One region of the Roseibium sp. RP-7 genome, then DNA from elsewhere that is predicted to be linked to it. Evidence: predicted binding sites of a transcription regulator. Region 1 holds the regulator's gene; each other region holds the start of a gene.
What was found. Region 1 encodes PhoB, which activates phosphate uptake and scavenging genes when phosphate is short. Its sites were predicted from a motif close to TGTCATNNANCTGTCAT; they were not measured.
Positions count from the first base shown of each region.

Region 2: the regulator PhoB is predicted to act here: its motif matches at 1,500-1,516, upstream of olsB (l-ornithine N(alpha)-acyltransferase).
Region 3: the regulator PhoB is predicted to act here: its motif matches at 3,700-3,716, upstream of ACVDG9_RS24540 (DUF1045 domain-containing protein).
Region 4: the regulator PhoB is predicted to act here: its motif matches at 988-1,004, upstream of ACVDG9_RS24940 (NAD-glutamate dehydrogenase).

Region 1 covers NZ_JBRKQA010000001.1:1,171,931-1,179,095, reverse strand. Annotated here, with positions in the region: gene ACVDG9_RS05375 (Hsp33 family molecular chaperone) at 2-988, opposite strand; gene argF (ornithine carbamoyltransferase) at 999-1,928, opposite strand; gene ACVDG9_RS05365 (aspartate aminotransferase family protein) at 1,928-3,124, opposite strand; gene ACVDG9_RS05360 (GcrA family cell cycle regulator) at 3,566-4,102, shown strand; gene phoB (phosphate regulon transcriptional regulator PhoB) at 4,430-5,131, opposite strand; gene phoU (phosphate signaling complex protein PhoU) at 5,212-5,907, opposite strand; gene pstB (phosphate ABC transporter ATP-binding protein PstB) at 5,939-6,700, opposite strand; gene pstA (phosphate ABC transporter permease PstA) at 6,748-7,165, opposite strand, start outside.
Region 2 covers NZ_JBRKQA010000003.1:617,826-624,990, reverse strand. Annotated here, with positions in the region: gene ACVDG9_RS25805 (ATP-binding protein) at 1-1,374, shown strand, start outside; gene olsB (l-ornithine N(alpha)-acyltransferase) at 1,664-2,602, shown strand; gene ACVDG9_RS25795 (transglycosylase domain-containing protein) at 2,930-5,179, shown strand; gene ACVDG9_RS25790 (hypothetical protein) at 5,441-5,878, opposite strand; gene ACVDG9_RS25785 (LysR family transcriptional regulator) at 5,955-6,788, opposite strand; gene ACVDG9_RS25780 (hypothetical protein) at 6,876-7,139, shown strand; gene ACVDG9_RS25775 (EamA family transporter) at 7,136-7,165, shown strand, end outside.
Region 3 covers NZ_JBRKQA010000003.1:363,760-370,924, reverse strand. Annotated here, with positions in the region: gene ACVDG9_RS24560 (HxlR-like winged helix-turn-helix transcriptional regulator) at 24-557, shown strand; gene ACVDG9_RS24555 (hypothetical protein) at 778-1,128, shown strand; gene phnN (phosphonate metabolism protein/1,5-bisphosphokinase (PRPP-forming) PhnN) at 1,147-1,704, opposite strand; gene ACVDG9_RS24545 (alpha-D-ribose 1-methylphosphonate 5-triphosphate diphosphatase) at 1,718-2,863, opposite strand; gene ACVDG9_RS24540 (DUF1045 domain-containing protein) at 2,860-3,609, opposite strand; gene phnL (phosphonate C-P lyase system protein PhnL) at 3,755-4,459, opposite strand; gene phnK (phosphonate C-P lyase system protein PhnK) at 4,468-5,256, opposite strand; gene ACVDG9_RS24525 (alpha-D-ribose 1-methylphosphonate 5-phosphate C-P-lyase PhnJ) at 5,253-6,182, opposite strand; gene fosX (FosX/FosE/FosI family fosfomycin resistance hydrolase) at 6,179-6,607, opposite strand; gene ACVDG9_RS24515 (carbon-phosphorus lyase complex subunit) at 6,604-7,165, opposite strand, start outside.
Region 4 covers NZ_JBRKQA010000003.1:446,165-453,329, forward strand. Annotated here, with positions in the region: gene argC (N-acetyl-gamma-glutamyl-phosphate reductase) at 1-270, opposite strand, end outside; gene ACVDG9_RS24935 (peroxidase-related enzyme) at 410-976, opposite strand; gene ACVDG9_RS24940 (NAD-glutamate dehydrogenase) at 1,084-5,895, shown strand; gene ACVDG9_RS24945 (MFS transporter) at 6,323-7,165, shown strand, end outside.

The sequences.
Region 1 (7,165 bases):
CTTACTGGCCGGGCTTGCCGTCGAATTCGTAGCTGGTGCTGCAGAACTCGCAGGTGACGATGATCTTGCCGTCGACAGTCATGTGGTCGACGTCGTCGTCGCTGAACCCGGCGAGAACATTCTCGATCTTCTCGCGAGAGCAGCTGCACTTGTCGACCAGCGGCTGCGGCTCGAAAAGGCGGACGCCGCGTTCGTGAAACAGCCGGAAGAGCAGCATTTCCACGCTGACTTCCGGATCAGTCAATTCGACATCCTTGACCGTCTCGACCAGTACCTTGGCTTCCACCCAGGCATCGTCCTCGTCAATCTCGTGCGGGCTCGTGCCTTCCGGGGCATTGCCCGGATCAATGTCAGCCTGGCGCATGCGTTCCGGCGCTTCGGGCAGGAACTGGATCAGGATCCCGCCGGCTGTCCAGGTTTTCACGTGACCCTCGCCTTCCTGGCGGGTGAACAGTTCACCGACACCAAGACGAACTTCTGTCGGGATCTGCTCGGATCGCTCGAAGTACCGGCGTGCGACTTCTTCCAGCGACACACCATCCAGCTCCACCAGTCCCTGGTAGCGCTGCATGTGCATTCCCTGGTCGATGGTCATCGCCAGATGTCCGTGCCCGAGAAGGGCCTCCTGCGTTGCCTTGCCATCAGCCATCAGCGCTGCGACTTCTGCAGCATCGAAGGTTGCGCAGGCGCGGATTGCGTCGGGTGACTTGAAGTCGACGACCAGCATGGACACCGGCCCCTTCGTCTGCGTCTGCAGCGTGAAGCGACCGTCGAATTTCAGCGACGTGCCCAAGAGGCTGGTCAGAACGATCGCTTCCGCCAGCAGGCGCGAGACCGGTTCCGGATAGGCATGCCGGTCAAGAATTTTTTCCAGGACAGGACCAAGCGCGACCGCACGGCCGCGCACGTCGAGCCCTTCCACGGCAAAGGGCCGGACAGCGTCCAGCCCTGCAGGCGTAATGCCCAGTTCATCAAGATTAAGTGCCACTTGGCTTGCCTTATGCTGCGCCGAAGCACCAGGCCAGAATGCCCTTTTGGGCATGGAGCCGGTTTTCGGCTTCGTCAAACACAACGGAGTTGGGACCGTCCATGACGTCCGAGGTGACTTCCTCACCCCGGTGGGCCGGCAGGCAATGCATGAACAGGGCGTCCTGGTTTGCCTCAGCCATCAGGCGTTTGTTGACCTGATAGGCGCTGAGGAGGTTGTGACGCGATTCCGCATCGTCATCACCCATGGACACCCAGCAGTCGGTCACGACACAGTCGGTCCCCTTGACTGCCTCATATGGGTCCGTCGTGACCTGAATGGAACCACCCTTGGCACGAGCAGTTTCAATCAGGTCCATCGGCGGCGCCAGTTCGCCCGGCGTCGCGATGCGCAATTCGAAATCGAAGCGCGGCGCGGCATGAATCCAGGAAGCCAGCACGTTGTTGCTGTCACCGGTCCAGGCAACGCTCTTGCCCTTGATCGAACCGCGATGCTCTTCAAAGGTCAACAGATCCGCCATGATCTGACAGGGATGCGAGAGCTTGGTCAGACCGTTGATCACCGGCACTGTCGCATTGTCGGCAAGTTCACGCAGATCGTTGTGATCGAGGATGCGGATCATGATCGCGTCGACGAAGCGCGACAGAACCTGCGCCGTATCGGCGATTGTCTCTCCGCGGCCGAGCTGCATTTCCGCACCGGTCAGCATCAAGGTCTCGCCGCCAAGCTCGCGCATGCCGACATCGAAGGAAATGCGCGTACGGGTCGACGGTTGTTCGAAGATCATGGCCAGCACCTTGCCGGCCAGAGGACCCTGGCCGCGATGCACGCCGTTACGGCTCGACTTGATCTTCCGGCTGGTGTCCAGGATGGCGCGCAGTTCGTCGCCTTCGAAGTCCGTCAGATCCAGAAAGTTCCGGTAGGTTCCGTTTGCGGTCATCAGGCCGCTCCTTCCGCCAATTTCGCTTCCATGGCGACAGCAGCCTGTTCCAGGCGCTCGACAGCAATGGAAATTTCCTCTTCGCTCATGGTCAGCGGCGGCATGATGCGCACCACGTTATCGCCGGCAGGAACTGCCAGAAGACCGGCTTCACGGGCTGCAAGCACATAATCTGCCACCGGCACCACGCATTTCAGACCGAGCATCAGGCCGTTGCCGCGCACTTCCGCCAGAACGTCCGGATGACTATCCACCAGTCCGGCCAGCTTCTGCTTGAAGCTGAGCCCCTTCTGACGGACACCTTCCAGGAACCCGTCTTCCAGAACGACGTCCAGAACGGCATTGCCGACTGCCATGGCCAGCGGATTGCCGCCAAAGGTGGTGCCATGGGTCCCGGGGGACAGCGCCGCTGCCGTTTCTGCCGTTGCAAGACATGCGCCCATCGGGAACCCGCCGCCGATACCCTTGGCGATTGCCATCAGGTCCGGCTCCACGCCCGTCCACTGGTGAGCGAACAGCTTGCCGGTCCGTCCGACACCGGTCTGGATCTCGTCGAAGATCAGCAGAATGCCGTTGTCATCACAGATCTTGCGCAGCGCACGCAGGAAATCGGCCGGAATTTCGCGGATACCGCCCTCGCCCTGCACGGGCTCGATCGCGATCGCGGCCGTTTGCGGACCGATGGCATCTTTCAGCGCATCCAGGTCTCCTGCCGGCACCTGGTCGAAACCGGGAGCCTTCGGGCCAAAGCCTTCAAGATATTTCGCCTGGCCGCCAGCCGCGATGGTCGCGATGGTCCGGCCATGGAAGGCGCCTTCGAAGGTCACGATGTGGAACCGCTCGGGGTTGCCGTTGTCATAATGATAACGGCGCGCGCATTTGATGGCAGCTTCCATCGCTTCCGCGCCGGAATTCACGAACAACACCTTGTCGGCAAAGGTTTCCGCGCACAGGCGCTGCGCCAGCCGTTCGCCATCCGGGATCTGGTGCAGGTTGGAGGTATGCCACAGCTTGGCTGCCTGATCCTGCAACGCCTTGACCAGATGCGGATGGGCATGACCGAGTGCGTTGACCGCGATGCCGGAACCGCAATCGAGGAATCGTCGGCCATCGGTGGTAACCAGCCAGACGCCTTCCCCATGATCGAAAGAAAGGTTCGATCTTGCGTAATTTCCGAATAGTGCAGTCGCGGACATAACCTCGTTTGTCTCCTTTAAACGCCCCTGCTGTCCCCTGCGTCGCCCCGACGCCGGGCCGTCACCTTAAAAAGATGCCGAAGGGCCAAAACGCAACGTGCCGCCCCGATGAGGCGGCACGCAGCGGCTTTCTTATACACTGCCGGTACCATGCACTGTCAATGGAAATGGCGCACAAGACATTTCATGTGCCGCGGAGGGCGGATTTCATAAAATTCTCAATGACCTCGCCATAATTGGGGAAAAGTCGTTTCATCCCCAACTGGTTTGGGTCGAGTGGTTGCCTGACAAATTAACGTTATTGTAACCTCTCAGCAATCAGACACGAGATCTCGTGAGGCAAATCACCAAGAGGCACTAGATCTGCCAGCATTAAGCGTGCTTGCGCATGCTTAACACGGGGTTAATGGCCGCAGGACGGTCAAACTAAAGGGTGCGGCAATGAGTTGGACAAACGAACGAGTTGAGCTTCTCAAAAAGCTTTGGGGCGACGGCTTGAGCGCAAGCCAGATCGCAGGCGAACTGGGTGGTGTTACCCGTAACGCCGTGATCGGCAAGGTGCACCGCCTTGGCCTGTCCGGCCGCGCCAAGTCCACCTCTTCAAGCGCCAAGCCGCGCCGGCCGCGCACCGCAGCTCCTGCAACGGGTGCAGCGCCGAAGAAACCGACGACTTCACATCCGCAGTCGATCGGCGCGACGGCCCTGAAAGCAGACATCTCGCCTGCACCAGTGGTGGCCGCCAAGCCGCGCGTAGAGCCGATTGCAGAGCTCGTTCCGATCTCGCAGCGGGCTACCATCCTGACGCTGACCGAGCGGACCTGCAAATGGCCGATTGGCGACCCGGCGACCGACGACTTCTACTTCTGCGGCCGCCAGTCCGATGCCGGCGTCCCCTACTGCGCTCATCACTGCAAGATCGCGTATCAGCCGGTCGCCGACCGCCGCCGCGATCGCAAGACGATGGCTCAGGCAGGCTGATAGCCTCGCACCTAACCAATTCATGAGAAAGCCCGCCGATTTGGCGGGCTTTTTTTTGTTTGGGCCTTCCATTGACCAGATGCCCGACCCCGAACAGTGACCTCCCACGGCTTGTTCTCGGCACCGCTCCATGCCGTTTCCGTTCCATCAAAACATACCTTGTTTGACCGCTCCGCCACGACAGGGACCGAAGGATCAGCCCCGACACCGACACAACTGATGGGGTGGTCGCAGAAGAGAACCTTGCTCCGCGAAAGGCACATAACCGTTGAGAAACAAAAAGCCCGCTTGAAAGCGGGCTCCTTAATTCCATTCTGCAAGTTGCCCTCAGGCAGTGGCAGAGGTGAACTGGTCATTGAAGGCGTATCCGGCACCACGGACGGTACGGATAGGATCCTTTGCCTTGCCCTTGTTCAGAGCCTTGCGCAAGCGACCGACGTGAACATCGACAGTGCGTTCGTCCACGTAGACATCGTGACCCCAGACCCCATCCAGCAGTTGTTCGCGGGAGAAGACACGGCCAGGCGATGTCATCAGGAATTCCAGCAGGCGGAATTCCGTCGGCCCCAGGTGTATTTCCTTGGTGTTGCGGCGAACGCGGTGCGTTTCGCGATCCAGTTCGATATCGCCGGACCGCAACATGCTGGACACCACTTCCGGGCTTGCCCGGCGCAGGATGGCGCGCACGCGGGCCATCAATTCCGGTACCGAGAAGGGCTTGACCACGTAGTCGTCGGCACCGGTCGACAGGCCGCGGATGCGCTCTGCTTCCTCACCGCGTGCCGTCAGCATGATGACCGGCAGGCGTTCGGTATCCTCGCGCGCCCGCAGGCGGCGGCACAGTTCAATTCCGGACAGGCCCGGCAGCATCCAGTCGAGCAGCAACAGATCCGGCAGGCTTTCCCGCAGGCGGATTTCCGCCTCGTCACCCCGGACACAGGACTCGACCGAGTACCCTTCCGCTTCCAAATTGTATCTCAATAGAAGGCTGAGCGGTTCTTCGTCTTCAACGATGAGCACCTTCGGCATACATCTCGCTCCAATTACCGCAACCGGCGCCGAAGCGCCGGCCGTTAAGATCTTCTGCAAATCCGACGATTATCGGCGGGTCAGACCGCGCCTGTTTCGTCGACCTTTGCCCGGTCTTCCGGCAAACGCTCGCCCGTGACCATGTAGTAGACGTTCTCGGCGATGTTCGTCGCGTGATCGCCGATGCGCTCGATGTTCTTTGCGCAGAACAAGAGATGGACGCACTGGGTAATGACCCGCGGGTCTTCCATCATGTAGGTCAGGAGTTCGCGAAAGATCGACGTGTAGATCGCGTCGACTTCGGCGTCGGCTTCCTGAACCCGGCGGGCGGCTTCCGCATCCTTGCGGGCGTAGGCATCCAGCACCTGCTTGAGCTGCGAAAGAGCGAGTTCCGTCATGTGCTCCACACCGATCGCGAGCTTCTTGGACTGCAAGTCGCTGTCGATGGCGATGACGCGCTTGGCAACGTTCTTGGCAAGATCGCCAACACGCTCCAGGTCATTGGCAATGCGCGTTGCGGCGGTGATTTCACGCAGGTCCTGCCCCATCGGCTGGCGGCGGACGATCAGCTCGATCAGCTTCACTTCAAGTTCGTTGTAAAGGCTGTCCAGACGGACATCGCCCTTGATCGTCGCCTTGGCAAGCTCCAGATCCTGCGACACCAGAGCGGACACCGCATCGGCGAAAGCCTTTTCGGCAATACCACCCATTTCGGCAACCTTGCCGGCCATGGCCGTCAGTTCGTCATCGTAAGCCGAGACTGTATGTTCAGACATCCTGTGTCCCCTTCAGAAACCTAAAAAATGCTTAGCCGAAGCGGCCCGTAATATAGTCCTGCGTACGCTTGTCCTTCGGATTGGTAAAGATGTCCTCCGTCAGACCTTCCTCCACCAAAACACCCAGGTGAAAGAACGCGGTACGCTGAGACACACGGGCAGCCTGCTGCATCGAGTGGGTCACGATCACGATGGTGAAGTTTTCCCGCAGTTCGTCGATCAGCTCTTCCACCTTCGCGGTAGCGATGGGGTCGAGCGCCGAGCACGGTTCGTCCATCAGGATCACTTCCGGGCTGACGGCAATCGCACGGGCAATGCACAGACGCTGTTGCTGACCGCCCGACATGCCGGTGCCCGGCTCGTCCAGACGGTTCTTGACTTCTTCCCAAAGCCCGGCCTTCTGCAGGCTGGAGGCAACGATTTCATCAAGCTCGGACTTGTTGCGGGCCAGACCATGGATCCGCGGACCGTACGCAATGTTGTCGTAGATCGATTTGGGAAACGGGTTCGGCTTCTGGAAAACCATGCCGACCTTGGCGCGCAGCTGTACGGGATCGACCTTGGGATCGTAGATGTCCTCACCGTCGATCTTGATCGACCCTTCCACACGGCAGATGTCGATGGTGTCGTTCATGCGGTTGATCGTCCGCAGGAACGTCGACTTGCCACATCCGGAGGGACCGATGAAGGCAGTCACGGACCGCGGCTGGATCTCGATGTCCACGTCCTTGATGGCGTGGGTATCGCCATAATAGACCTGCACCTTGTTCGCGGAAATTTTGCTGTCGGTCATGGTTTTCGCCTGTTCAAAATTCGGCATCTCGTTCATCGGAGCAATCCTTACCAGCGGCGTTCAAACCTGCGGCGCAGGATGATAGCGATAATGTTCATGGTCATGAGGAAGACCAGCAGCACGATGATCCCGCCCCAAGCGCGTTCATAGAAAGCCGGGTCGGCGCGTTTCGCCCACTCGTAGATCTGGGCCGGCATGGCCGAGTTCGGAGAGAAGAAACCGGCAGCCACACCGTCCGGGAAATTGGAGGCGATGAAACCGACCATCCCGATCAGCAGCAGCGGAGCGGTTTCCCCAAGCGCCTGTGCCAGACCGATGATCGTGCCGGTCAGAATTCCAGGCATTGCCAGCGGCAGGACATGGTGGAAGATCGACTGCATCTTGGAGGCGCCAATACCAAGGGCCGCATCGCGGATGCTCGGCGGAACGGCCTTCAAGGAGGCGCGGGTGGAGATGATGATCGTG
Region 2 (7,165 bases), on a different contig from region 1:
GAAGTGCTCGACTTTTCCAAGGTGGAGGCCGGCAAGCTCGACATTCAGGCTGCCCCGGTTCGGGTTGGCGCCCTGGTGGAAAGCGTCGTTGAACTGCTTGCTCCGAAAGCCCACGCCAAGTCGCTTGAAATCGGCTCCATGCTTGACCCGAACCTGCCGGAAGAGGTGACGCTGGACGCCACCCGTGTCCGCCAGATCCTCTACAATCTCATCGGCAACGGCATCAAGTTCACCGATGAGGGTGGCGTTGCCGTCGAACTGACAGGGCGCCCCAATCCGGACGGTGGCGGTTTTCTGGATATCGACGTGCGCGACAGTGGCATCGGCTTTGACGAACAGGAGGCCGAGCGGCTGTTTCAGGAATTCGAGCAGGTCGACCATGGCCCGGCGCGCAAGTTCGGCGGCACCGGCCTCGGTCTGGCCATCGCCCAGCGGCTTGCTGGCCTGATGGGTGGCGAAATTGCCGCGCAGCCCTCCGAAGACGGCGGCGCGCAGTTCCGCGTGTCCTTGCCGATCCCCGAATCCCTTGTTGCCGACACGGATCCACGCCTGGCCAAGCTTGAGGGCCGCAGGATCGTGTTCGTCAGCACCAGCCAGATCGAATGCCCGTTGCTGGCCAGACGGCTGCAATATCACGCAGCCAATGTGTCCGTGCATGCACCGGGCAGTTCGGATCTTGATGCCGCGCTGGCCGAGGCCGATCTACTTGTTGTCGACAACGGTGCCCTGTCCGACAGCGGCGGCTGGCTGGCCTCTGCCCGCCTGACCGGATGCAAGGCTCCTGCCGTCGTTATGATCGCCCCGCCGGAGCGCGAGCGCCTGGAACATCTGCGCGAAGCCGGCTATGCCGCCTATCTGATCCGCCCGGTGCGGATCGAGACCCTGGTCCAGATCTTTTCCGGCCTGCTGGACGACGACGGCATGGAACACGCCTGGGACGCAAGCGCGGAGCCCGTCAGCAACGGCTTCCTGCCGAACCGCTACAAGGTTCCGGCCCGGCCGCTGCGCCTGCTCGTGGCGGAAGACAACGACATCAACCGCCTTTTGAGCGAAGCCATGCTGCGCAAGCTCGGCCATGTGCCGGTGATGGTGATCGACGGCGAAAAGGCCGTCGAGGAAGCCGCCAGCGGCGCTTATGACGCAATCCTGATGGACCTGCACATGCCAGGCCTCGACGGGTTCCAGGCCATTCGCCAGATCCGGTCCGACGAACAGGCCGCCGGCCGGGCCAATGTACCGGTGCTGATCGTGACCGCCGATGTCATGAAGGATGCAAGGGACAAGGCGGCAGAAGTGGGCGCTGCCGGCTATCTGACGAAACCGCTTTCCGTGGAAGCGATTTCCGACGCATTGGCCGAAATCAGCCGCGCCTGACGCAGCGAACTTTCCCTGTCGCGACAGCCGGAAGTGGAAACGCTTCCACCGGCGCTCGTAGAAATTCACAAAGCCGCAAGAGTGGGCTAAGCTTGCTCGTGGAAAACACGGCGCAAAAAACCGAGTGTCATCCAGCTGTCGGAATAGTATGTTCTACGGCAGGCTTGAAGCACACTGACCGGGTTCGGACGTAATGTTCCGGCGAAGGTAATTCGGCAAGTGAAACAGACGAGAACCTGTGAAACCTGTCAGTGCGCCATAAGGAATACACGAGGGTGGAATGTCCATAATGCGCCAAGGGCTTTTTTCTCCCAGGAAACTGGTCAGGAAATTCACACCGGCAATGCGTCCGGACGCCAACCTCCCCAACGCGCAGCGCATCGGGCCAGCGCTGCAGACCCCGGTCAAGACCGGCGAAACGCTCGGCCGGATCGGATCTCTGGAAGTACGGATGGCCCGTAACTTCAAGGAAGTGAAAAAGGCACAGCGCCTGCGCTATGACGTTTTCTACGAGGAAATGTCGGCCATTGCCGATGCGCATACGCTGGCAACCCGCCGTGATGCCGACCCCTTCGACGCCTATTGCGATCACCTTCTCGTGGTCGACCACGACTTGCAGAAGCGCAACAAGCTGGGCCGCCTGAAGCCTGAAATCGTCGGCACCTACCGGATCCTGCGCCAGGAAATCGCCGATCAGCATGCCGGTTTCTATACCGCCGCCGAATACGACATCCAGTCGCTGATCGACGCAAACCCGGGCAAGCGCTTCATGGAACTCGGCCGGTCCTGCGTTCTGAAGCCGTACCGCAACAAGAAGACCGTCGAGCTCCTGTGGCATGGCATCTGGTCCTATGTTCTGCGCCACAACATCGATGTCATGCTCGGCTGTGCCTCGATCGAAGGCACCAATCCGGATGCCATCGCCGGCCAACTCGCCTTCCTGCATCACAATGCCCGTGCCCCGGAAGAATGGCGCGTGCGTGCGGTGGAAGACAGATACGTCGAAATGAACCGCATGCCGGCCGAGGAACTCAATTCCAAGGAAGCGCTGCGGGCCCTGCCACCGCTTGTGAAGGGCTATCTGCGCCTCGGCGCGTTCATTGGCGACGGTGCGGTGATCGATCACCAGTTCGGCACGACGGATGTGCTGATCATCATGCCGGTGTCCGAACTGAACACGCGCTACGTCAATTATTACGGCGCCGACGCAAGCCGCTATTCCAGCTAGCTCCGGCGATTGCTGCCAAGCTTTCCTTCGTCCTCCCGGCCAGGCTTGACCATTAGCCGGGATCGCGGAGGCACAAGCCTTTGCATTTTTTCTGCGTTTGAGCGGCTATCGGTTCCCGGTGCTGCGGGTTTGCTGCCTTTTGTGCGGGACGGTTATCGAGCTAGTGCGCGGCGCCTGTAGCTGAACATCCCGTCGTCTTGCCCGTGCAAAAGCCCGTAGCCTTAACGCCCCCTTAAATCGCCGCAATTTAAGCTCATCTCCGGGGAAACCGGCGTTTGCCGGATAACGCCAACCCTGGTTGGTACGGAGTTAGGGGACGAAGGATCAATGGCGCCTCGGGCGAAACGCCAGCCGCGTGTTGAACCGACATTCGGAAATTCAGGCAGCAGCCTGCTCGACCTGCGCTTGAGCCCGCAGGACCGTCCAGCTGCGCCTTCTTCCAAGTCGTCCGGCAAGGGCAAGACCCGCAAGGCGCCGGCCAAGAAAAAACCCGCTTCCTCCACCCGCAAGACGGCCAAGAACGGCAACGGCAATGGCCGAGGCAACGGAAGGGGCGGTGGCCGGTCCGGCGCCAAGCGGCGCAAGGCCAAACGCAAGAACAGGTTCCAGGCACCCACTGCCTTCGGTCGCCTTCTCAAGCGCGGCTTCTACTGGAGCATGGTGCTTGGCATCTGGGGCACCATCGCCGTTGTCTGCCTGGTCGGCTATTACGCCGCCTTTCTGCCGCCGACCTCCGAATGGCAGGTTCCGGCGCGACCGCCAAACGTCAAGATTGTCGCCGCCAATGGCGAATTGCTGGCAAACCGCGGAGACACCGGCGGCGAGGCCGTGCGCCTGGAGCAATTGCCGCCCTATCTGCCCAATGCCGTCATCGCCATCGAGGACCGGCGCTTCCGCTCCCATTTCGGTGTCGACCCGGTCGGTCTTGCCCGCGCCGTCTACACCAACTTCACCTCCGGCCGCCTGCAGCAGGGCGGCTCGACGCTGACCCAGCAGCTTGCCAAGAACCTGTTCCTGGAACAGGACCGGACGATCAAGCGCAAGATCCAGGAACTGGTGCTCGCCTTCTGGCTGGAGGCCGAATATTCCAAGGACGAGATCCTGGAAATGTACCTGAACCGGGTCTATCTCGGCTCCGGCGCCTATGGCGTGGATGCAGCTGCCCGCAGGTACTTCGGCAAATCGGCACGGCTTCTGACCATTCCGGAAGCTGCCACCATCGCAGGCCTGCTCAAGGCGCCATCGCGCTATTCGCCCGCCCGCAACCCGGACCTTGCAGAAGACCGCGCCCAGCTTGTGCTCGCTGCCATGAACGAGGAAGGCTACATCACGGGCGATGAAGCCAAGAACGCCCTGGCCGTGCCCGCCAAGGTGGTGCGCCGCTACACCACCGCCAGCGAGAACTATGCCGCCGACTGGGTGATGGACGTGCTGCCGCATTTCATCGGCTCGATCGAAACCGACATCGTGGTCGACACCACCATCGACCCGAAGATGCAGCGGGCTGCCGAACAGGCGCTGCGCAACGCCTTGAAGGAAAACCGCGAGAAATACGGTGTCTCCCAGGGAGCTGTCGTGACGCTGGACACCGCGGGCGCCGTGAAGGCGCTGGTTGGCGGGGCCGATTATTCCAAGAGTCAGTTCAACCGGGCAGCCTATGCCAAGCGGCAGCCGGGTTCGTCCTTCAAGCCGTTCGTCTATCTGGCCGCGCTTGAAAACGGCCTTTCGCCCCAGACTATCCGCCAGGACCAGCCGGTCCGGTTCGGCAACTGGTCACCCCAGAACTATTCCAAGGACTACTACGGCCCGGTGACGCTCACACGGGCGCTCAGCCTGTCGCTGAACACGGTGGCCGCGCAGCTGACCTACGAGGTTGGCGCGGGAACCGTTGCCGACACGGCCAAACGGCTGGGCGTCACCTCGGAAATGAAGAACAACCTGTCGATCGCGCTCGGCACCTCCGAAGTTACGCCGCTGGAAATCGCCGGTGCGTATGTGCCGTTCTCCAACGGCGGCTATGGCGTGCTCCCCCATGTGATCCGGCGGATCAAGACCGTGGACGGCAAGACGCTCTATTCCCGCTCCGGCGATGGCCGCGGCCGCGTCATCGACCGCCGTCTGGTCGGCGAAATGAACATGATGATGTCGGAAACCCTGGTAACCGGCACGGGCCGCAAGGCACGGCTGGAAAGCGGGCGTCCCGCCGGGGGCAAGACCGGCACCAGCCAGGATTTCCGCGACGCCTGGTTCATCGGCTATACGGGCAATCTGACCACAGCCGTCTGGTTCGGCAATGACGACAACTCACCGACGCGCAAGGCGTCCGGCGGCGGGTTGCCCGCCACTGTCTGGAAAGAGGTGATGGATGCCTCCCACGAGGGCCTGCCGGTGGCAGACCTGCCCGGCGTGCCGGATGTACCGGCAACCGTCTCCGCCCCGCGCAAGCCCGGCCCGGTGGAAACCGTCGGATCCGGCAGCGAACCAATACCGCCAGCCCCCATTGGAGGCGGCGGCGAAGGCAACGGCGAACGCCGCGGCCCGCTGAACCTGCTGCGCAATCTGTTTGGTGGCGGCTGATCCGGGCACTGCTGTTCACGGCTCACAAGGCCGCGTTTGAGGCTTCAGCTGGTGGAACTGCGCGTTCCGACCGTGTGTGTGCAGCCCATCCTTCGAGACAGGCTTTCAGCCTTCCTCAGGATGAGGTTCACTATGTTGATCTTCCCTGGCCTTCAACACACATCTTCCTCATCCTGAGGAAGGCCAGAGGCCTGTCTCGAAGGATGGGCCACTTGCTCCATTTCTCAGAAATACCTGCGACACATATCCGTTAATTCCACCTCAGCACTGATGGCTGTAGGTGAACACCAGCGTGTCGGTGGTGTAGCGGCCGGTGGGGCGGCACTGGTTGAAGACTTCACGGGTGCCGGTGACCGTAACCTGAAGCTGGTCGCCGCGCACCGGGCCTTCGACGAAATATTCCAGCGGTGAACTCGGACAGTATTTGGAGAACACCCGGGCGGTGCCGGAATACCAGTTGCCGTTCTTGGCACCGCTGAAGAGCAACGTGCCGCGCTGGACGCCGGCGTTGCGCAGGACGGGTTTTGGAACTTCATAGGACAGCCATCGCTGATTGCCCTGCGCCTGAAGCCGCATGAGCGAGCCATTGTGGTTCCAGCAGCTATCGGCCATGGCCTGACCGGAGAATGTCAGTCCCGGCAGGGCAAGGCCCAGCAAGGCCAGCGCCACGACTTTGATCGGATATCTCAAGCTTTTCATGTTGCATCTCCCAGCTTCCCCAGGGGAATCGAAGCAGATTTTCCCGTGTTTGCAACTGGTTTTGCCCGGCCGCCGCTTACCCTTTTGCCTCCAGAAGCCCCTGCAGGCCTTCGCGCACATAAGGCAGGTATGTTTCCCCCACCGGCGTTCCGGCGACGATGCGAAGCTCCAGGTGCGGCAGGACAGGCAGCGAGGTGACTGTGGGCAGGTCGGCGGCATGGAACCCGGTGAGGGCTGGAGCCACGGCGATGCCGGCACGGACAGCCGCCTCGATGACGACAAGGCCGGACACGGTGGCCTTGGTCGTCCATTTCACGGCGCTCGTGTCCAGCGCGGCAATGGCGGCATCGCGCATGGCGCATCTGTCAGCATAGACCGCAAGCGGCAGGGCATTTTGTGATGTTGCCAGCGGCGCGCTGCCGAGCCAGACGAGCGGCACGCTGGCAACAAGGTCACCGGTCCGGCCCCGCTGGGGCGACACCACGATGACAAGATCGTACCGGGAGCCGAGACTTGCCAGAAGCATCTGCGAGGAGTGAGTTTCCAGATCGAGAGAGCAGGGCTCCGGGCCGTCTTCCAGCGCTCTCAAGACTGGTACGAGACCATAAGCGGCGATGTCGTCCGTTGCGCCAATGCGCAGGTACGGCAGCACCGAAGCCCCGCGCGCGGCGGATACCGCCTCGCGGTGCCGGGCCAGCAGGCTGCAGGCATGGCTGTAGAAGGTCTGTCCTGCCGGCGTCATCTCGACCGAACGGGTGGAGCGGTTGAACAATTGAACACCGAGTTCGGCTTCCAGGCCTTTTATCTGCTGGCTGACGGCAGACTGGGTGCGTCCGACATCCTCGCCGGCGGCACGGAAACTCTGCCGGTCACAGACGGCGACGAAGGTACGCAGGACATGCTCATCCATTGAGTAATTTTTCTTTTCAATAAGACCAGAACAATTAATTTCACAATAGGACCAATGGCTGGCTATGTCCATTTGAGGAGACAAGCCATGACACACATCCAGACAAATGACGAAAAACGGGTCTGCTTCGATTTCGAGATCGATTTCTCGAACGGTGGCGGCATTCAGGGGCAGGGCTTCCGGCTCGACATTCCCGGAGAGACCATCTCGGACGACGAACTTGCAGACTACATTGTGCGCGACATGCGCCTGTTGATGGTCGGCGAGGTGCGTATCCTCAACAAGACGATCATTACCGAAGCGCACAAGCGCCAAGCAGCGGCGGAAAGCCGGACGGAGACCCGGCCTTGAAGGGACGAGACATTTTGCTCGCGCTT
Region 3 (7,165 bases), on a different contig from region 1:
TATAGTAGCTATAAAATATGAATATGCAGCTTCTTGTCAACCTCACATCCAAAGCCTGGTCGCTGAAAATTCTGGCTCAGTTGCATGCAGGTGTTTCCGGTCGACAAGCCCCGCTGATCGCGGCGACAGGGGCGAGTCGCAGTTCTTTTGCAGCAAGCCTTGAACATCTGTTCCAGCTTGGACTGCTGGAGCGGAACCCCGGCCACGGCCATCCCCTGCGGCCCGAGTTTCGGCTGACGGACAAAGGCAAGGCTGTTGCTGCCATGGCGAGCCGGATCGAGGAGATCGTTCCGAACGAGGACGCCTTTTCGGTACTGCGACGCAGCTGGACGGTGCCTATCCTGGCAGTAACCGGGGCGCCAAGCCGGTTTTCGGCGATCAAGGCAGACCTCGGACCGGTGACGGACCGGGCCTTGTCGAAGTCCCTTGGTGTTCTGGAAGAGAAGGAGTGGCTGAGGCGGGACATCGACCTGTCACAGCGCACACCTTTCCCGATCTATCACGCCGTGAATGCGGGTTTGAAAATCAATCAGGCGATCGCTGCGGGCGCCCGTTGACCCGGATGTGAACCAAAGTTCTACCCTGTGGTTGTATTGTCTGACCTCAAAATGAAGGTTTTCCGGCCGCAGTCCACCGCACAAGTCTTTGTCCAAGAACAATAATTTAGAAATCAATGAATCTGGGCGTGTAATGACGCATCATGACTCTTCTGGTTCATTGCAGTTTCCGGGTGTAGCGCTACGCTTGACTGGTCGAGGCGAATCTTGCGAGGCAAGCATGTCCCGGTCAGACGAAGAGAAATGCGGTCGCCTGATGCGCACCGCTTGCAGGAATGTCATCGGATTCTGGCAGCTTTTGCAGGAACCGGATGTTCACAGGCTCGATCATGTCAAACGCCTGCAGTATCGGGCCTACATGATCGGTTCCGCCCTCCATCTGGCAGACCTTGTGGTCAGGCACGAACACGCCCTGATCCATCTCCGCCGGGCGGTCGGGGAGCCCGAACTGGGCGAAGAAGCAAAACAGTTCCGCACCATGGTTCACGCGTTCGACGGTGATCATCAGGACGCACTGGATGCCAGGGCCCTGATTTTCAGTCAGGCCGTTCAGAGCGCGTTTGCGGATTAGAGACGGGTTCGGTTGAGGTCAAAGGCCGAGTGCGGCGACCATCCTGTCGACCGCATCCTCCACCGTGCCGGTGTTTTCGATGCGGATCAGATTGGCGACGTTTTCCGGTTCAAGGTCGGCACGGCGCAGCCGTTCCTCTATTTCCTGTCTGCTTTCGCGGCCACGTGCGGCGAGGCGTTCGGCGAGGACTTCGACCGGCGCGGTGATCAGCAGAACGCTGGCGTTTCGGTACTTGTCCTCTGCGTGCTTCAACACCTTGCGCGAGCCATTGGCAATCACGGTTGCGCCCGCTTCGATAGCCCGGTCGTAGCTTTGCGGGATGACGTAGCCGAGCCCGTGGGCCTCCCAGCACAGGGCAACCTTTCCGGCAGCTCTCAGCTGATCGAATTCGGCGCGCGAAAGCGTATCGTGATCCTCAGCCTCGACATCGGCCTGCCGGGTGATCGCTCGCCGGGCGAAGCTGACGTCCGTCCGGCCCGCCAGACGGGCCTTGAGCGCGGCCATCAATGTGTCCTTGCCGGCCCCGCTCGGCCCAACCACGAGCACCATGCGGCCGGGGCCGAGTTTTTCTGTCATGTCGGACGCAGCCTCAGGCAACCCGTTTGCCCTCGCGCCAGACACCGCGCACGATCGGGATGTCACCAACCATTTTCACCTGGATGAGATCGGCTCTGAGGCCGGGTTCCAGGGTGCCGCGGTCTTGCAGGCCAATGGCCTTCGCGGGCGTCGCCGTGACCATGGCGACTGCCTGTGGCAGGGCAATCGCCTCGACCTCTGCAGCCAGCTGGAACGCAGCCTGAAGCAGCGAAATCGGCACATAGTCCGAGGAGAGCACATCCAGAACGCCCGCTTCGGCAAGCGCCTTCGCCGAGATATTGCCGGAATGGGATCCGCCGCGGACGACGTTCGGCGCCCCCATCAGAACAGCCATACCGGCTTCGTGAGATGCCTTGGCGGCTTCCAGCGTGGTTGGAAACTCGGCGATTTTCGTCTGCAGTGAAATCGCCTCGTCCACATGGGCGGTGGTGGCGTCGTCGTGGCTGGCGATGGCGATGCCGCGCGATTGGGCGATGGCCGAGAGATGCTTGCGGTTTTCAGGAGCAAGACTGCTGGCGCGCGCCTGGCGCTTGCGGATGAAGTCGTCCATCTGGGCGTCGGTGAAGCCCTTCTTGCCCTGATAGTAGATCTTGTAGGCATCCATCGACACGAACTGGCGCTGGCCGGGTGTGTGGTCCATCAGCGAGATCAGGCGGATGCTGTCGTCGTCCTCGAACACCTTGAAGGCGCTGAGCACGTCGGGTGCAGACACTTCGCAGCGCAGGTGGATGAAATGGTCGGCGCGCAGGCGGTTTTCCCGCTGGCCGGTTTCAATGGCATCCGCAAGCGCGCGCATATCCGAATAGCCAAGGTCCGCGTCTTCATCCATGCCGACGCGAAGCGCGTCGAACACGGTGGTGATGCCGGAACACGCGATCTGGGCGTCGTGGGCCTGCACGGCGGAAACCGGGCTCCAGCGCACCTTGGGACGCGGCGCGTAGTGGGTTTCCAGGTGGTCGGTGTGCAGTTCGACCAGGCCTGGCAGCAGGTAGTCGCCTTCGCAGTCATGCCCGTCGACCTCGGTCGGTGACCCGATGCCGGAAATCAGACCGGCATCATCGACCGTCAGGGAACCGTCGAACACTTCGCCTGCGAGAACCAGACTGGCATTCTTGAAGACTTTGGGATGCTTGCTCATGCAGATTCCTCTTGGGAAAGACGCTCGGCCTGGCTGAGCGCGTCGGCGGGAGCGACGCTGCCGGTCAGCTGAAAGACGGTATGGACCTGGAAAGGCGCGCCGCGTTCGGCTTCGGTGTAGAGCGCAACGTGGCGGCACAGCCGCTTCTTGCCGATGACATCCGCAAAGTGGTCCTGGGCGGCATTTGCCATCCGCTCCATGTCGCTGTCGTCTTCCAGTTTGTTGGAAAGGGTCAGGTGGAAGCGGAATTCATCGAAGATATAGGGATAGCCCCACCTGACGAGATAGGTGTCATGCCTTTCCGACAGTCCGCTCTTGCGGCGGCGCTCAAGATCCGCCTCGGACAGTGGTGCGCGGAACGGCTCGAAGCGACGCACGCACAGGCCGGCGAAGGCGCGCAGGGCCGGCTCTTCTGCCTCAGGGGTCAGCGCCAGAAAGCGGCCAAGCCTGTTCACGCCGAGCGCTTCTATCTCATAAGGGGCGATTTCTTCCGCAAATGCTGCGCAAGCGTCCAGCAGCGCTGCCTCGGTCTGATCGGCTGCGAGAGAAAACGGGGCTTTCAAGGTCCCGTGAAATCCATAGCGCCGGGGGTCGGTCGTCAACTCCTGGAAACGTGCCGATGTCATGCCGGGCAGCTCCGGCTGCGGAAGGGCCGTGCCGGAAAAGGGATCGCGCCCGAGCCAGGAATTTCCGAGCTGCATCAGGCGGTCGTCGGCATCGGCGGCGAAATAGAGGGCGTAGCGCATGAAGAAAATCGCGATTTTGAAATGTGGTTTGGCCGGATGTGGCAGGGCCACATCCTTCAACTTTCTGAGGGAGTGACCTAAAGGCGGGCGGTGACTTTTCTGTGACAGTTTCCGCCCGTCTGCAAGCCTTTCCTCATCTCGTGGCTCAGGCGGCTGCCTCCGCGCTGAAACCGGTCACGTCGATGATGCGGTCGGCTATCTGCTCCCGGACGTCCTGGTCGTGAAGAATGCCCACCATGGCAACGCCCTGGGTTTTCTTTTCTTCCACCAGACGGACGACCACGGCCCGGTTGGCAGCGTCGAGAGAGGCGGTTGGCTCGTCCAGCAGCAGGATCGGATAATGGGCAATGAACCCCCTGGCGATGTTCACGCGCTGCTGCTCGCCTCCGGAGAACGTGGCGGGCGGCAGGGTCCAGAGGCGCTCGGGCACATTCAGCCGCGACAGCAGGGAGCGGGCCTTGTCGACGCCCTCTGCCTCGCTGGTGCCCTGGGCGATAAGAGGCTCGGCGACGACGTCTTCGGCCGAAACACGCGGGATGGTGCGCAGGAACTGGCTGACATAGCCGATCGTGTCTTCTCGCAGGCGCAGGACCTTGCGCGGCTCGGCCCCGGCAATGTTGACGATTTCATCGCCAACCGTCACCAGGATCTGACCCTCGTCACAGCGGTAGTTGCCGTAGATCATCTTGAGGATCGAGCTCTTGCCGGCACCGGAGGGGCCGCCAAGGACGACACATTCGCCGGAATTCACCGAGAATTCGACCTTCTCGACCACGGGAATGACGGTTCCGCCCTGCAGGTGCATGGTGAAGGACTTGCCGACGTTGTTGAGATAGAGGCGTACGGGCATTTCGGTCCTCATACCTGGAGAATGGAAGAAACAAGCAGCTGGGTATAGGGCTCGCGCGGATCGTCGAGCACCTGGTCCGTCAGGCCGCTTTCGATGACGTTGCCGTGGCGCATCACCATGATCCGGTGCGACAGCAGCCGGGCGACCGCAAGGTCGTGGGTGACGATGACCACGGAAAGTCCGAGATCGGCGACCAGTCGGCGCAAGAGGTCGAGAAGACGTGCCTGCACGGAAACGTCCAGACCGCCTGTCGGCTCGTCCATGAAGACCAGCCTTGGTCTCGTGACGAGGTTGCGGGCGATCTGCAGGCGCTGGCGCATGCCGCCGGAGAAGGAGCGCGGATCGTCGTCGATCCGGTCGCTGTCGATTTCCACCCGTCCCAGCCAGTCGTCGGCGGTGGAGCGGATGTTGCCATAGTGGCGCTCGCCAACCGCCATCAGCCTTTCGCCGACGTTGGCGCCTGCGGAAACGTTCATGCGCAGCCCGTCCGCAGCATTCTGGTGCACGAACCCCCAGTCGGTGCGCATCAGCAGGCGGCGCTCGGCCTCGGTCAGCTGATAGAGGTTGCGCATGGTGCCGTCGCGCATGCGGTATTCGATAGCTCCCGCCGTCGGCGCGAGACGTGTCGACAGGCAGTTGAGCAACGTGGTCTTGCCGGAGCCGCTTTCGCCGACGATGGCAAGCACCTCACCGGGCCAGAGATCGAAGGAGACATCGGCGCAGCCGATGCGGTCGCCATAATAGCGGGTGACGTTATGAACCTGCAGCAGCGGGTCCGCGGAGGGAAAGGCGTTCATCGGGCGGTCTCCTCTGCCTGGGTGGCGCCGAACTGGTGTGCCGCCGGATCGGCCGCCATCGGGCCGAGATGGCCGTCCGCGCGCCGTTCCTCGCAATAGTCGCTGTCGGAGCAGACGAACATGCGCCCGCCCTTGTCATCCAGGATCACCTCGTCGAGATAGACATTCTCCGCGCCGCACAGGCCGCAGGGCTTGTCGAACTTCTGCACCTCGAAAGGATAGTCCTCGAAGTCGAGGCTTTTCACCTTGGTGTAGGGCGGAATGGCGTAGATGCGTTTCTCACGTCCGGCACCGTAAAGCTGAAGCGCTGCCATCTGGTCGATCTTCGGGTTGTCGAACTTCGGCGTCGGCGAAGGATCCATCACGTAGCGGTCGTTGACCTTCACCGGATAGGCGTAGGTAGTGGCGATATGGCCGTTCTTGGCGATGTCCTCGTAAAGCTTCACATGCATGAGGCCGTAATCCTCGAGCGCATGCATCTTCCGAGTCTCGGTTTCGCGTGGCTCCAGGAAACGCAGGGGCTCGGGAATCGGCACCTGGAAGACAATGATCTGGTCTTCGCGCAGGGCCTTTTCCGGAATCCGGTGGCGGGTCTGGATGACGCTTGCCTCCGATGTCTCGTAGGTGGTGCGCACGCCGGCGGTCTTTTCAAAGAAACCGCGCAGGGAAACCGCATTGGTGGTGTCGTCGGAGCCCTGGTCGATCATCTTCAGGCAATCGTCCTTGCCTAGGATCGCCGCCGTCACCTGCACCCCGCCGGTGCCCCAGCCATAGGGCATCGGCATTTCGCGCGAGGCGAAAGGCACCTGGTAACCCGGTATCGCGATGCCCTTCAGGATTGCCCGGCGGATCATGCGCTTGGTCTGCTCGTCCAGATAGGCGAAGTTGTATTCGCCCTGTTCGAAAATCTGAGCCGTGTCGTTCATTGCGCAGCACTCCGTTCCCTGAGTATCCGGCGATAGTGGTCGAGGCGCATGTCCAGCGTTCCGGTGTGCAGCTCGAACAGGTGATTGTCGTTGTCGTAGAAGTAGATGGACCTGCCTTCACCTTCGACGCGGGCGCGCGGTGGTTTGACTTCCAGGCCAAGCCGCTCGACGGCTGCCAGCTTCGTGTCGAAGTCTTCCTCTTCGATCTTGAAAGCCACGTGGTTGTAGGTGCGCTCGTTCAGGGCCTCGCCCTGCATGATCGCGATCCAGACGTCACCGACCAGAAAGAACTTTTCCTGGGAGAGGGAAAAGGTGGCCTCTTCGCTGGAGTAGACTTCCCGGGCTCCGAGCACCGTCGTCAGCAGGTTCGCCATCCTGTCCAGATCACTGACGATGAACGTCATATGACTAAGTCCGCTGCTCATTCCGCCGCCTCCTGGGCGGTGTTGCCCTCTTCTTCTTCCTGGCGTCGTTTTTCGAACCATTCGCCGCGCATCCGGCGCACCAGATCGAGTTCGGCCTGGAAATCGACGTAATGCGGCAGCTTCAGGTGTTCGACGAAACCGGTCGCCTGGATGTTGTCTGAATGGGACAGGACGAATTCGACATCCTGAGCCGGGGCGGACTGTTCCTCGCCCAGTTCCTGCCACCGCATGGAACGGTCGACCATGGCCATGGACATGGCCTTTCTCTCCACCTGCCCGAACACGAGGCCGTACCCCCGGGTGAAGGTCGGGGCGGTCTTGGCCGAACCCTTGAACTGGTTGACCATCTGGCACTCGGTTACCTTGATGGCGCCGAGCGTCACGGCGAAGCCGAGTTCCTCGGCGAAGAATTCCACCTCGACCTCGCCGTAGCGGATTTCGCCGGCGAAAGGGTGTGTGCGGCCATAGCCGCGCTGGGTGGAATAGGCCAACGCCAGCAGAAAGCCTTCGTCGCCACGGGCAAGGTTCTGCAGGCGCAGGTCCCGGTCGGCCGGGAAG
Region 4 (7,165 bases), on a different contig from region 1:
CCAGCCCTCGGCAACCCGGTGGGCGCTGGAGGCGTCAATCACACGGGTGGTGTCGTTCTCGATCAGGGCAACGCTTTCCTTGGCCGCCGCATCCGGCAGGCAAAGAATGGCAATATCGGCCTTGTTGAGGTAGTCGGCCCGGGCAGCCGGATCCTTCCGGCTTTCGTCCGGAATGGAGATCAGCTCAAGGTCGCGGCGCATGGCAAGGCGCTCGCGGATCTGCAGACCCGTCGTACCGGCTTCACCATCAATAAACACGCGCGCAACCATCGCCCGTTCCTCTCCCTCTCGTGATCGCCGCCAGTTTCGAACCCCAGGGCCCGAAAGCCGTCAGGCAGATCGGTGCAAAATCGCAAGCGTCATACACCCAATCGCGCGGCTTGTCACCGCCGCGCGACGCTCCGTTATCTCAACGGGCCCTTGAGTGATACTCATCATTCGGGCGCATGTCGGACGCCGCTGCCACCCTGTTGGACATGTTGAAGAAGCCCGTTACCGAGGCGATGTCCCAGATGTCGCGATCCGTAAACCCGACATCACGCAGGGCTTGCCGGTCGCTTTCCACGATTTCCGCCGGCTTCTCCGTCAACTTGACGGCGAAGTCGAGCATCGCCCGCTGCTTTGGCGAAAGGTCCGCAACGCGGTAGTTCATCACCATCAGTTCCCCCAGCACGGGGTCCCCGGAAAGCTCGCGCACCGCAGCACCATGAGCCGTCAGACAATAAAAACAGCGGTTGACCGCTGATACCGCAACGGCAATCATCTCTCTCTCGAGCTTGGAGAGTGTACATTCGCCCAGCATGAGGTCGTTGTACATGTCGGTGAAGGCGCGCAGCTTCGTTTCGTCGAACGCATATGCCTTGAGGACGTTGGGAACGAGACCCAGCTTCTCCTGGCACAAGTCGAAATAAGCCTGTGTCTTTTCACTCAATGTTACATTTGAATCGATTTGCAAGGCCGTGACTTTACTTGACAATTTGCTCCTCCCGTCATGAAACCGTTTATGTCGCTGAAATATGAACTTAAGTCTTAGAACGAGCGAGCGACAGAGCCAAACCATACGATCGCCTAAGGGGATGGAAAATGCCGGACAAACACGACGTCGAGAAACTCAAACTCATCGACGCGGTCCAAGCAACCTTGAATCAGGAAGATCCGGCTCTCGCCGAGTTTTCCCGCGCCTTTTATGACCGGGGCGCAGCGGAAGACCTCGTGGCCTACACCGCGGAAGAGCTGACCGGCTTTGCCCGGGACGCCTGGCAGGATTTCCAGAACCACGAACTCGGCACGCATCGTGTCAGCATCGCCGATCCGGCGTTCAAGGCCCAGGGCAGCAAGGTCAAGGGCGTCTCGATTATCGAGATCGTCAACGACAACATGCCCTTCCTGGTCGATTCCGTCATGGACGAGCTGCAGGAAAGCAAGATCGAAGTGCATCTGGTCCTGCACCCGATCTTCATCGTGGAACGGGATGACAACGGCAAACTGACAAGCGCCACGGCCCGCAAGAAACCACCGAAGCGGACCGACCGGCAGGAAAGCCTCATCCATATCCACGTGACACGGATTGATTCGCCCGAAGCCCGCGCGGCCCTCAAGGCACGGCTCGACAAGGTTCTGTCCGATGTCCGCGCCGTCGTGTCGGACTTCAAGCCGATGCAGGAACGCCTGGCGGAGGCCATCGACACCTACAAGACCACGCAAATTCCCGGCAGCAGTGATGAGTTGTGGGAGGCAATCCACTTCCTGGAGTGGATGGAGAACGACAACTTCATTTTCCTCGGCATGCGCGAATACATGTTCGAAGGCGGCGTCGAGGAGGGCGAGCTTTCCCCCCATGAGGGTACGGGTCTCGGCCTCTTGTCCGACCCGGACGTGCGCGTTCTCCGCCGCGGCACGGAGTTCGTGCAGATCACGCCGGAAATTCGCGAGTTCCTGAAGAAACCCGAACCGCTGATCATCGCCAAGGCCAACGTGAAGAGCACCGTGCACCGACGCGTGCACATGGATTACGTCGGCGCCAAGCTTTATGACGACGAAGGCAACATGAACGGCGAGCTGCGCATTGTCGGCCTGTTCGCCTCGACCGCCTATACCGAACCGACCAGCACCATCCCGTTCCTGCGCCGCAAGGTTGCCAGCGTTCTGGCCCGCGCCGGCTACGGGTCGGAAAGCCATTCCGGTCGCGCCCTCCGCAACGTTCTGGAAGCTTTCCCGCGTGACGAGCTGTTCCAGATCGAACGGGAGCGCCTGTTCGACTTTTCCATCGCCATCCTGCAGCTGGACGAGCGCCCGCGCATTCGCGTGCTGTCCCGCCCGGACAAGTTCGACCGCTATGTCTCCATTCTGGTCTTCGTCCCGCGTGACCGCTATTCCACCGAAGTTCGCCTGAACGTCGGCACCTATCTGGCCTCGGTCTATGAAGGTCGCGTGTCGGCCTGGTACGTTACCTATCCAGAAGGTCCGCTTGCGCGGGTTCACTACATCATCGGCCGCGATCGCGGGGAAACGCCGACGCCCCAGCAGGAAGAGCTGGAGGCCGCCGTTGCCGACATGGTGCGCACCTGGTCCGACAGTGTGCGCGACGCGCTCAAGGACGAATTCGCACCTTCACAGGCCCGCAAGCTGGCCGACCGTTACGCGCTTTCGTTCCATGGCGGCTACAAGGAAGTCTACAACGCCCAGTCCGCGCTGTTCGACATCGTCAAGCTGGAAACCCTGTCCGACAAGAACGACACCACCATCACGTTCCACCGCCAGGCGGGCACCAGGGACAGCCGCCTGTCGCTGAAGGTCTATCACCGCGGTTCGCCGATCCCGCTTTCCGCGCGCGTGCCACTCCTGGAAAACATGGGCTTCCGGGTGATCAACGAGCGGACCTACCGTGTCACGCCGGCCGATGCCCCCTTGTCCTACCTGCACGAAATGACGCTGGAATCGCGCAGCGGCGAAGACATCGTCTTTTCCGATCAGCTGCAACCCCGGCTGGAAAGCATGTTCATGGCAGTCTGGACCGGGCTGGCGGAAGACGACGGCTATAACCGCCTGGTGCTGACGGCGGAGCTTGCCTGGCGCGACGTGGCGGTGATCCGCGCGCTGTCGAGATACCTGCGCCAGGCCGGCATCCGCTTCTCCGAAGACTACATGTGGTCCACGCTCAACAACTACCCGAAGATCGCGGCCAAACTGGTGGAACTGTTCCACCTGCGCTTCAACCCGGATGTCACCGAAAAGGATCGGGACCTCGGCACGGAACGGCTGGAAAGCGAACTGACCGCCGATCTGGAGGACGTCGCCAGCCTTGACGACGACCGCATCCTGCGCCGGTTCCAGAACACGATTGAATCGATCCTGCGCACGAACTTCTACCAGCTCGACAAGAAGGGGCAGCCCAAGCCGACCTTTGCCTTCAAGATCGACAGCCGCCAGATCGACGACCTGCCCCAACCGCGTCCGTTCCGGGAAATCTTCGTCTACAGCCCCCGCGTGGAAGGCGTGCACCTTCGTTTCGGCATGGTTGCCCGTGGCGGCCTGCGCTGGTCTGACCGGCCGCAGGACTTCCGCACCGAAGTGCTCGGTCTGGTGAAGGCACAGCAGGTGAAGAACGCAGTGATCGTCCCGGTCGGTGCCAAGGGTGGTTTCGTGCCCAAGAACCTGCCGCCGATGAGCGATCGCGATGCCTGGTTCAAGGAAGGCACCGAAAGCTACAAGATCTTCATCAACGCCCTTCTGGACGTGACCGACAACCTCGGCGAGGACAACATCCTGCCGCCGGAGCGCGTGCAGCGCTATGACGGTGACGACCCCTACCTGGTGGTTGCAGCCGACAAGGGCACGGCCACTTTCTCCGATACGGCCAACGGCATTTCGGAAGGAAGGCACTTCTGGCTGGGCGACGCTTTCGCCTCCGGCGGGTCCGCCGGCTACGATCACAAGAAGATGGGCATCACCGCACGCGGCGCCTGGGAAGCGGTCAAGCGGCACTTCCGCGAGATGAACCGGGATATCCAGACCCAGCCCTTCACGGCGGCCGGTGTCGGCGACATGTCCGGCGACGTCTTCGGCAACGGCATGTTGCTGTCGAAGGCAACCAGACTGATCGCGGCCTTCGATCACCGCGACATCTTCATCGATCCGGATCCGGACCCGGCAAAGACCTGGGAAGAGCGCAAGCGGATGTTCGACCTCGGCCGCTCGTCCTGGAAGGACTACAACACCGACCTGATTTCCAAGGGTGGCGGCATCTTCTCGCGCCAGCTGAAGTCCATTCCGCTTTCACCGGAAATGCAGTCCCTGCTCAACCTGAACAAGGGAAGTGCAACGCCGCAGGAAGTGATGACCGCCATCCTGAAGATGGAAGTCGACCTGCTGTGGTTCGGCGGTATCGGCACTTATATTCGCGCCAAGTCCGAGACGGACGCCGATGTGGGCGATCGCGCCAATGACCCGATCCGCATCACCGCATCGGAAATCGGCGCTAAGGTGATCGGCGAAGGTGCCAACCTCGGCCTGACCCAGCTCGCCCGTATCGAGTTCAACAAGAAGGGTGGGCGCTGCAACTCCGATGCGATCGACAATTCCGCCGGGGTGAACTCCTCGGACATGGAGGTCAACATCAAGATCGCCCTCGGCGCCGCGGTGAAATCCGGCAAGCTGACCATCGAGCAGCGCAACGAACTTCTGGCTGAAATGACCGACGAGGTCGCCGAACTCGTGTTACGGAACAACTACCTGCAGACCCTGGCCATCTCCATGACCGAACTGCGCGGCATGGAAGACTTCGGCTACCAGGTGCGCATGATGCGCCAGCTGGAACAGGCAGGCCTTCTGGACCGGGTGGTTGAACAGCTGCCGGACGAGGCAACACTCGACGAGATGCGCAAGGCCGGGCTGCTGCTGACCCGCGCCGAACTGGGCGTGCTGCTGGCCTATGCCAAGATCACGCTTTACGACGCGCTGCTGGAAAGCTCGGTTCCGGACGACGATTATCTGGCGCGCGAACTGTTCCGCTATTTCCCGGACCAGATGGCCGACACCTACAAGGACGAGATCAGCGGCCACCGCCTGCGGCGTGAAATCATCGCCACGATGCTGGCCAACTCGATGATCAACCGGGGCGGGGCGACCTTCATCACCCGTCTGCGTGACCAGACCGACGCAACCGCGACCGAAATCGCTCAGGGCTTCGTTGCCGTGCGCAACAGCTACGACCTGACCGATCTCAACACGGAGATCGACCAGCTCGACACGAAGATCGACGGCGCTCTGCAGCTGGAGCTCTATTCGGAAATCCAGTCGCTGCTTCTGGAACGGGTCGTCTGGTTCAAGCGCAACGTGTCCTTTGACAAGGGCCTGTTTGCCGTTGTCGAGCGGTTCCGTGCAGGTATCGCCGCACTGCGCGACCGCCTGGAAGCGGTCTTGCCGGAAGAACCCGCCGCGGTCCTGGCGGAGCGCACCGCAGCCTTCGTGGAGCAGGGTGTTCCGGAAAGTCTCGCCCGACGGATCGCCTGGCTGCCGGCCGAGCGGGCCATTCCCGATATCGTCATCGTGTCGGAAGAAACCGGGGCAGATCTGGATACGGCTGCAAGGGCCTATTTCGAAGTTGCTCACCACTTCCAGCTCGGTGCGATGCTCGAGCTCGCCAACGATCTCGACGTCCGGGACTACTACGACGGCCTCGCACTCGACCGGGCACGGGCCATGCTGGTCTCCGCGCAGCGCGCCCTGGCCATCGCGGCGGTTCGCGCCGGCGGTTTTACAAGCTGGCTGGAGGAACACGAGGCGGAAGTGGGCCGGCGCAAACGCTCTGTTTCCGAAATCCTCGACGGCGGTCTCAGCGTGTCGAAATTCTCCGTAGCGGCAAGCCTGCTCGCGGAAATCTGCGGCACCGCGTAACCGGGCGGAAATCGCGTTATGGGGCCGGCAGTTCCGCTGCCGGCCGTGGCTTTTCAGCGGTATTGCCGTCGCCCAGGCAACACTATGCGCGAGCGGGGAATGGAGAGCCAGCTGCACCCAAGGCAAAGCGTACCTTCCCAAGATGGTCTTTGGCTCACCGATCCCGGATCTTCGCTGCGCTGCGTCCGGGATGAGGTGATATGTGTTGCCAGGCTGGTGAGAGGCCCACCTTCCCACACCCTCATCCTGAGGAGCCGCGCAAGTGGCGTCTCGAAGGATGGGCCGCATACGCCAACCGAAACTCTCTCCTGCAACAGACACCGGATATTCGCAAACACCTGTGGGCTTCAGGAGCGGGAAGCGATATGCATGAATGAGTTGGGCTCGTCCCGGTCTTGATCCCCCAGGCAGCGAGTTGCCCTTTTCCATGACAACCGTTTCAGACATCCCGTTGCAATCTACCGACAGGCGCGCCGTTCTCTCCTGGGCGCTGTTCGACTGGGCGGCACAGCCCTTTTTCACGCTGATCACAACATTCGTCTTTGCGCCTTACTTTGCCTCGACACTGGCCGCGACCCCGGCCGAAGGCCAATCGCTTTGGGGATACGCAACTGCGGCCGCCGGACTGTGCATTGCCTTTGCAGCACCGGTACTGGGCTCGATCGCGGACGCAACAGGCCGGCGAAAACGCTGGATCCTTCTCTTCTCGTTGCCGTTTGTCATCTGTTGCTGGGCCTTCTGGTACGCCGCTCCGGGAAGCCCGAACGGCATCGCCATCGCGCTCATCGCCTTTGCCATCGGCACGCTGTCCATCGAAATCGCGACCGTCTTCAACAACGCCATGATGCCTTCGCTGGTGCCGCCGGAACGCATCGGACGCCTGTCCAGTTTCGGCTGGGCACTCGGCTACGCCAGTGGACTGGTCACGCTGGTGATCGCCCTCGGATTTTTCGCCGCCAGCCCCGAGTCAGGCAAGACCCTGCTGGGCTTCGAGCCGGTTCTGGGTCTTGATGCGGCGACACAGGAAGGCGATCGCGCCGTCGGGCCGTTCTCCGCGCTCTGGTATCTCGTTTTCGTGTTGCCGATGTTCCTCTTCGTGCCGGACGTGCCGCACCAGGCAAAGATCGGTCCGGCCATCCGCGCCGGCCTTGCAAACTTGCGCATGAGCCTGGCCCAGGCACGCACCAACAGGAATATCTTTCTGTTTCTCCTCTCCAACATGATCTTCAAGGATGGTCTTGTCGCCCTCTTCGCGTTCGGCGGAATTTAT